2 linked regions of the Thiorhodovibrio winogradskyi genome follow. The protein of the gene in region 1 interacts with the protein of each later gene in a pairwise test. Links are inferred from orthologs where the notes say so. Each region holds a gene or a part of one and is shown on either strand. Other genes may lie near its edges.

Evidence for each region. Proteins that work in one complex are often made in the same cells at the same time.
Region 2: the proteins of Thiowin_RS13745 (region 1) and ndk interact in binary tests that used the Escherichia coli proteins (3 or more experiments, as listed by UniProt). The link is inferred for Thiorhodovibrio winogradskyi from one-to-one orthologs.

What each region holds. Positions count from the first base shown.
Region 1 is NZ_CP121472.1:3,031,866-3,035,894, reverse strand. Bases 289-3,119 are described here. They hold Thiowin_RS13745 (5-formyltetrahydrofolate cyclo-ligase), read right to left. Parts: upstream 2,108-3,119; coding sequence 1,469-2,107; downstream 289-1,468. Other genes in these bases: Thiowin_RS13735 (transglycosylase SLT domain-containing protein), read right to left, coding at 2,425-3,119; Thiowin_RS13750 (ATP synthase subunit I), read right to left, coding at 903-1,280; atpB (F0F1 ATP synthase subunit A), read right to left, coding at 289-876. In the rest of the region: more of atpB, read right to left, coding at 7-288; more of Thiowin_RS13735, read right to left, coding at 3,120-3,651; Thiowin_RS13730 (class I SAM-dependent methyltransferase), read left to right, coding at 3,972-4,029. UniProt on the Escherichia coli protein: Involved in the removal of 5-formyltetrahydrofolate.
Region 2 is NZ_CP121472.1:4,721,815-4,725,978, forward strand. The notes cover bases 1,277-4,164. They hold ndk (nucleoside-diphosphate kinase), read right to left. Parts: upstream 2,991-4,164; coding sequence 2,562-2,990; downstream 1,277-2,561. Other genes in these bases: pilW (type IV pilus biogenesis/stability protein PilW), read right to left, coding at 1,277-1,423; Thiowin_RS21740 (acetyltransferase), read left to right, coding at 3,191-4,147. In the rest of the region: Thiowin_RS21720 (RodZ domain-containing protein), read right to left, coding at 1-659; more of pilW, read right to left, coding at 698-1,276. UniProt on the Escherichia coli protein: Major role in the synthesis of nucleoside triphosphates other than ATP. The ATP gamma phosphate is transferred to the NDP beta phosphate via a ping-pong mechanism, using a phosphorylated active-site intermediate.

The DNA.
Region 1 (4,029 bases):
GTCCCATCAGTGATGCTCCTGATGCGCCATGTCTAGGTAGACGATGGTTAGCACCATGAAAATGAAAGCCTGTAGGGTCACGATCAGGATATGGAAAATCGCCCAGGCCAGTTGCAGTGTCCCACCCGAGATATCCAGAATAATGTTGTGACCATACATGAGCGCGATCAGGATAAAGATCATCTCGCCGGCGTAGAGGTTGCCGAAGAGTCGCAGCGCCAGGGAGACAGGCTTGGACAAGAGGTTGATGCCTTCAAGCAGCAGATTGGCAGGCATGCCCCATTTGCCGAAGGGCTGCAGCGTCAACTCGCCGACAAAGCCGCCAACGCCTTTGATTTTAATGCTGTAGAAGATCACCAGGAAGAAGACCACCAGCGCCATGGCGAAGGTTGTGTTTGGATCAGTGGTGGGAACCACTTTGAAGAAGACATGATGGGGGTCGGCACCTAGGCCAGCCATCAGATGCTGGGCGTAGAAGGGGAGTAGGTCGACCGGGATCAGGTCCATGGTGTTCATCAAGAACACCCAGACAAAAATGGTCAGCGCCAATGGGGCGACCATTGGGTTTTGTCCGCTAAAAGAGCCCCGAACATTGTCGTTGATGAAATCGACAATCCACTCAACAAAATTCTGGGCACCGCCCGGAACTCCGGCGGTGGCCTTTTCTCCAATCCTTCTAAAGAACCACAGGAACAAGCCACCGAGTAGCAGGGAAAACAGCATGGTATCGACATGAATGGCCCAGAAGCCCATGGCCGCGGCCTCCGCGCTATTTTCCGCGAAGCCGAGGCCGTGCTCTGGGTGCCAACCGAAGGTGAGGTTGGTCAGATGGTGCTGGATGTAATCCTGCGCTGTCATCGCTGATTGTGAAGACATGGGATGCCCTATGGGTATCTTCTTGATTAGGTTTGTGAAAAACGGCTGCGTCTGTCGGGAATCAGTGCCGGCACGGTTTGAACCACCAAATAGCTTCCAAGGACAGCAGGCAACACCAAAGTCTCGAACGCCAGATAGGCAATCGCGAACAACGCCAGAATGACGGAGATTTTGACAATTTCAGCGGCGTAAAACCGCAGCACCAGTGCGCACGGTTGTTGCGCGCGATAACGGCGAAACACCCAGAAAGCGGCGAACACGTTAGCCAGCAGACAAGCAGCGCCGCCAACCGCGGCGGACACCAGAGTGTCAAGGCCGAAAGGTGCTGCAAGAAAAAGCAGGATTGCGGTCGTGATTCCCTGCCAGCGCAACAGGTGCAGAATCTGGCGCGGCTGAGAGCTCATGCTGGCAACTGATGCTTGGAGCAGTTTGTTAGGTCCGTTGTTTCAGCCGCGCAGTATAAGCGGTTGCGAATACTCGGTCAAACCTGGCGTGAGTCATTTTGCTGAGAAATGCAAGTAGCAATAAGAATAACAGAATCTTGTTGCTGATTATGAATGTAAATCCTGAAGCTGTTATCAGTAAGCTTTGCTCAAGGGCGCAAGCTCGCGGATGACAGGGCCATTTCAGAAATATGACTGTCGCGGTGATAGATATTTGCCTCGGTAATCACCGCATCCAGCACGACGTCCCAGTGGTTGGAGTCAATCTGCTCGAGTCGCTGGCACTCATGTGCCAGGCCAATCAGCCGCGGTCGCCGGGACCAGTGCAGGCGCGAACGTATGTCTCCAAAGCAGCGATCATAAAAGCCAAGTCCCATGCCAATGCGCTGGCAGTGCCTGTCGAAACCGACCAGCGGCAGCAAGACTAGGTCGAGGGCTGAGAGTTTGATTGGGGCCAGTTGGCGATGATCAGGCTCGGGAATGCCAAAGCGGTTGATCCGTCTGGCATTTGGTGCGCGGTCGGCATAAAAGGCGAGCCGGGGCGGTGCGACAGAGGTGATGGCTGGCAAATACCAGGTGACGCCAGCGCGGCTGAGACCATCGCGGATTGGAGTCGGATCGAGTTCGCCGTCAGCGGCGACATAGAGGGCAATGCGCCGGGCGCGTCTTATGCCTGGTAGGCGCAGGATGCGTGTGGCAACCCGATGTGCGTGCTGTCGCTGACTGTTCTTGGTTAAGGCGCGGCGTCTGGCGCGTAACGCGCGGCGCAGCGAGAGGGAAGGGGGCATGCGCACTTGGAGATGCAAGCAAAAAGAATCGGCGTCCCCCGCAAGTGTCGGTACCGACCTTCGTTCTTGAACCAATGGGTTCAAGTGGGAGCACTTGCGCGGGCTTCAGGCTTTCCGCTCGGGGCGGACATGCTCAACGGCCTTGGCATCATGCCCCCTGGGTAATGATTAGGCTCAAGAAAATACCCAGGCGGTGATCGAGCATCGCAGGCGACGCCTTATTGACTAGGCTAGACCTGTTTTGAAAAAAGGTCCAGTCCAATTCGAGCAACTCAAGGTTTTTTTCTTTTTTTGCGGTTGCCGCGCAATCCGGGATATCAGGTTCTTCCGCCAGCTTTGCCCTCATTGGCGGCCAGAGCATCGTCGGTGCCGCCGCCGAGTTGCCGCAGGTGTTTGTTCAGGCGCGCGGCGGCGGCTGCTGGGACCAGTAGATGGGTAGTCTGTCCGGCACGATTACGACCCTGTTTCAGCGCAGGGTTTAGCTCCGCGAGCGTCCTGGCGGGGACTCCGCTGGCACTGGCGGCTGTCGCCAGATCAACCGGCGCTCGGGTTGTCACCACCGCCAGTGGTGAGGCGGCGGGCAAGGCTGGCAGGCGTTGTCCAAAACGCTCGGGACTGTGCACCATGCTGACAACAGCAAGCAGTTTGGGCACGTACGCCTCGGTCTCGCGCGGCAGGTTGAGCGACCAGTAGTCGGTTGCCTTGCCCGCGCGATGATTGGCCCGCTGGGCCGCTTGCACGCAGGCAGGCCCGCAGTTGTAGGCGGCCAGGGTCAGTGCCCAGTCGCCGTCGAAGGTCTGGTTTAGCTCACGCAGATACTTCACCGCCCCGCGGGTGGATGCCAGCACGTCTAGCCGGGCGTCATAGGAGGCATTCTGCACGAGTCCCATCTCCTTTCCGGTATAGGGCATGAACTGCCACATACCCGCGGCGCTCATGTGCGAGACCGCGCGCGGGTTATAGCGGCTTTCGATCTCCGGCAGCAGGGCGAGTTCGGTCGGCAGACCGCCGCGCTCAAGCTCGGTCACGATCAGGTGCAGATAGGGGCGAGCTCGCGCGGTGAGTTGATTCAGATACTCTTTGTTGCGGGTGAACTGCTTCAGGCTCTGGGTGACCCGTGAGTGGGGCGCAATGCCCAGGCGTTGGCCACTTCTGATGCGCTGCCAGGGGTCACCGGCAATGCTGAGAGCCGGCGCGCCAGATCGCGCCGGTCGGCCCGGCGTATGTTGCGCCAGGGAGTGGGGATCGATGGCTGGGCGAACGAAGCCGTATTCGCGCGCCGATACCGAACGCGGGGGCTGATCCATCCACTGGCCCGCTCCCGCGCTATCGCGCGCGGGTTGGGAGACACAGCCGCCAAGTCCCAGTAGCGCCAAGGGCAGGATGATCGCCAGGGCGGACACCCGCATGCTGATGGTGTTGGACCGGCTGTTGGCCTTGCTGATGCGACCGGTAGAGTCTGGAAGCTGGGGGTCACCTGTCCTGCCAGCGGCAAGCGCCTGGCCAGTGAGTGGCTCTTGGGCAGAGTGTTCTGTCGCGGTCACACACTGATCCTCCGCATGAGGGTTGATGGAAAAGTCGCTCGCTCGAACCTGATTTCGTCCGCGGGGTCTGATAGTGTCGCGGGAAGATCGCTAGAGCACCCCGGATCCGAACCGACAAGTTGCCGCACTATACGGGAAAACCCGGATGTTTGACAATGAATGCGTCGGCGCTCCAAGGTCAGTGCCTGTGTTCACCCCTGTGGCTGCTCCAATGTCTGCTCCAATGTTCTGCTAGCGCCTGGTTCGGCGAAGACCCCGAGGGAGCGTTATGCTGTGCCGCCCTGACCTTTTTTTCCCTGCTGTTAGCCTGACGAGGTTCCATGAAAGACTGCGATGCCGTTGCGGCCGACCCGCTGCTCTCTCTCGATGCCTGGTACC
Region 2 (4,164 bases), 1.7 Mb from region 1 along the record:
GGCGCGGGCACTGCATCCAAGGTATCGGCCTGCGCGTTCTCTTCCTCGGTAGCCGCGTCGACCATCGCCTCATCCAATTCTCTGCCTTCCGTCCTGAGAGATGCCGACATCTCGGCCTCGTCCGCAAGGCGCGGAAGAACAGGCTGCGCGACTCTGCCGCTCAGCGTGACAGCCGCGCTATCCTGTTCGTCCGTCGGGGAAAACAAATCAGCAACAAAAGCGCCGCCACCTAGCTGTGCTGCCACGAACCAGACCGCTCCGCCAAGCACCAGCAACAATACCAACCCGAGCAGCGGCATCAGCGGAATTTGAAACGGCCGCCCCCCCCCTTCCTGCGCGCGCTCGACGGGCAGTGCCGGATAACGGCCGTCTGGCCGCTGGCGTCGATATTGATCAAGCAAGGGGACAGGATTAAGTCCGAGGATGCGCGCATAGGTGCGCAAATAGCCGATGATAAAGACTTCGCTTGGCAAACCGTCATAGTGATCATCCTCCAGCGCCTCAATGGTGCCGACGGACAGATGCATCTCGGCCGCCACCTGCGTGAGGGTCAGGCCGCTGCTTTCCCGCGCCACGCGCAGCTGACGTCCGGGGCTATCGTGCAACGGATCAGTGGTATCGGTATGGAGCGCGGGCGTCGGTTCGTCAATGCTGTGCATGGGTTCAGGCCGCTAGAGGGTTCTCAATGTCGTGGTCTTTAGGGAGCAAGTTCCATGATTTCGGGTGCATCCGGGAAGCGCTGTCGCAGGGATCCTTCAAGCTTCTTGGCGGCGGCATCGTTGCCCAGCGCCCGCTCAATACGCACCGCGAGCAACAGCGCATTGGCCGTGGCCGCATTCCCCGCGGCCACGTACCGACTCATATAGCCGCGCGCACCCTGGGCATCGCCATTGGCGAGGGCCTGGCTGGCCATGTTCAGTAGCGCCGGACCGAATCGTGGATTTTTCTCGAGTGCCTGGCGCCAATACCGCTCCGCCGCGACCACATCGCCCGCACGCCGCGCGCAGTCGGCGGCATTTGCCAGGGCTACCTCCGGGTTGGCGTAGAGCGGTTTGCTCAGGGCCTGCTGGAACTGTTCTTCCGCATCCTGATAGCGCTGTTGCTTGCACAGTACCACGCCCCAGGCATTGCGGTAATCAGGGTTTTTCGGATCGATCTTAACGGCCTTGCCAAACTCCTTCTCGGCCTCCGCATGCTCGCCAATGCGCTGATACACAATAGCCAGCATATAGCGCGCGCGCGCGCTGCCGCGATCCTCGCGCACCCCTTGCTTGGCGCGCGTCAGCGCGGCCTCGATCTGGCCGCGCTGCAGATAAGCCGAGGCCATGTTGACATAGAGATCCGCGGGGCTTTCCTTTGCGGTTCCAAGTTCAACCTGCAGATCATGATCATCGATACCATCATCGTCGCCGCCCGGCAGCATGGTCGTGCAACCAGCGCTCAGCACGGACGCTGCCAGAAAGGCGCCGACCACGGGAAGAGCACGCCGTCGGTTTTCGACTCGCCCCACAAGCTGGCCGCACGCCGCGGCAATGCCATCGCCGCGCGTCTTGCGTGTGGTGGTGACCAGGCCAGCACCAATCAGACGCAGCCGAAACGCATCGACCCGCTCGGGCGGGCTGGTGGCAAAACCACTCCCGGCAAAGGGATTAAAGGGGATGAGATTGACCTTGGAAGGCACGCCTTCAAGCAGGCGAATCAGTGCCTTGGCGTGCGCCAAACTATCGTTGACGCCATCGAGCATGACATACTCCCAGGTGATGCGTCGGCGCTTATCCGCACCGGCATAGACCTTGCAGGCCGACACCAGTTCCTCGAGCGGGTATTTGCGATTGATCGGCACCAGTTGGTCCCGCAGCGCGTTATTCGGCGCATGCAGTGAGACCGCCAAGGAGACGTCGGCAACCTCTTTTAGCCGGTATATATTGGGGACCACTCCGGAGGTGGACAGAGTCACCCGGGTCTTGGCCAACATATAGGCCAAATCATGCCGCATCACCGCCATGGCTTGCACCACGGCGTCGAAATTGGCCAAGGGCTCGCCCATGCCCATGAGCACCACGTTGGTTGGCGCCAAACCGATGCGCCGGGTTGCGGTCCAGACCTGGCCGATAATTTCGCCCGGGGTCAAATTGCGGTTAAAGCCCTGACGCGCGGTCGCGCAGAACCGACAGTCGAGTGCGCAGCCAACCTGGGATGAGACACATAGCGTGCGTCTCTTGCCTTCAGGAATGAAGACGGTCTCGACCCGCTGCCCGTCGGTAAGTTCAAGTATCCACTTGACCGTGCCATCGGGTGCTGGCTGCTCCAAGGCGACCCGAGGCAAGTCGCAACGACACTGGCGGCCCAGGGATGCGCGCATGGCCGCTGGCAAATCTGTCATGCAGGAAAAGTCCAGCACACCCAGCTTGTGCATCCATTTAAACAGATTGCGACCATGAAAGGCCTTGCCGCCATGCGCGATGGCAAGCTGCTCGCAACCGTGGATGTCAAGCTCTAGCGGATTGATGGACTGAGCCGTGGTCATGAAGCAGGAATCCTGGAATGGTTGACCCATCAACTCAGCGCGTACGCGGGCAAACCCCTTCGGGGAAGAAAAAGGCAATCTCGGTCGCGGCCGTATCCGGCGCATCCGAGCCATGCACCGCATTTTCAGTAAAGGAGTCGGCGAAGTCCGCGCGTATGGTGCCAGGCGCGGCCTGAGCGGGGTTGGTGGCGCCCATGATCTCGCGGTTAAGGGCGATGGCGTCCTCGCCCTCAAGCGCCATGGCCAGCACCGGACCCGAGGTCATGAAACCAACCAGCTCGTCAAAAAAAGGCTTGCCTTGATGCACGGCATAAAAGGCAGTGGCCTGCTCGCGGGTCAGGTGCGACATGCGAGCGGCGACAATCCGCAAGCCGGCTTTCTCGAATCGCTCGCAAATGGCTCCGATGGCATTCTTTGCCACCGCGTTAGGCTTAATGATGGATAAGGTTTGCTGGACGCTCATGCTGACTCCTTGAAGCGGGCTTGCGCCCTGGAAACAAAAAAGTGTGATCCAAGCGCACAAGTCTAATCGGGAAGTGGCCCGAAAATCCATCTGTCGCGCGCAAATGTCGAGGAGATGAGGTGACAAGGACGCTCAGGTTCGCGACAATCCAAGGTTTTTTGCCTTGGACCATTTGGCAATCACTAACGGGAAAAGCGGCCATGAGCGATTATGATCTTTTCAACGGCGATGCGGACGGGCTCTGCGCCCTGCAGCAACTGCGTCTGGCCGAACCCCGTGCGAGCCAGCTAATCACTGGCGTCAAACGCGATATAGCCTTGCTCGGGCAGGTACGGCCAGCTCCCGGCGATCGGCTCACGGTACTCGATATCTCGCTGGATAAAAACCGCACGGATCTGGAGCGAGTACTCGCGGCCGGCGCCACCGTGCGCTGGTTCGACCACCATTATGCCGGAGAAATTCCAACCCACGACCGGCTCGAGGCGCATATCGATCCCTGCCCGGATCAGGGGACCAGTTTGCTGGTGAATACCGCGCTTGACGGGCACTTTCTCCCGTGGGCGCTGGTCGGCACCTTTGGCGATAATTTCGATGCCAGAGCACGGCGACTGGCTACCGCGGCTGGACTGTCCGAGCAAGACACCGACGCATTGCGTGAGCTTGGCATTTTGCTCAACTACAACGGCTATGGGGCACAGGTCAGCGACCTGCATTTTGCGCCCGACGCGCTCTTTCGGCGCCTGCAGCCCTATCGCGACCCGCGCGAGTTCATCGCCGCCGATGAGGCTTTCAGCCAACTGCGCGCCGGCTACGCGCGGGACATGTCGCTGGCGCGGGCGCTAACGCCCGAACACGAATCCCCAAGCCACTGCCTGCTGCGGCTGCCAAACGAGCCTTGGGCGCGCCGAGTCAGCGGCGTGCTTGGCAATGCACTGGCCCAGCAAGCTCCAGGGCGCGCCCATGCCCTGCTAACGGCACTCGAGCAAGGCGGCTATTTGGTCAGTGTGCGCGCCCCGCTCGAGCGCCCCGATGGCGCCGATGCGCTCTGCCGTCAGTTCCCCACCGGCGGAGGGCGCAGTGCCGCCGCTGGCATCAACGCGCTGCCGGAATCCGACTATGATCGATTCCTGGCTGCCTTCCATGCCGCTTTCACCTGATCGCGCCCCTCGGCCTC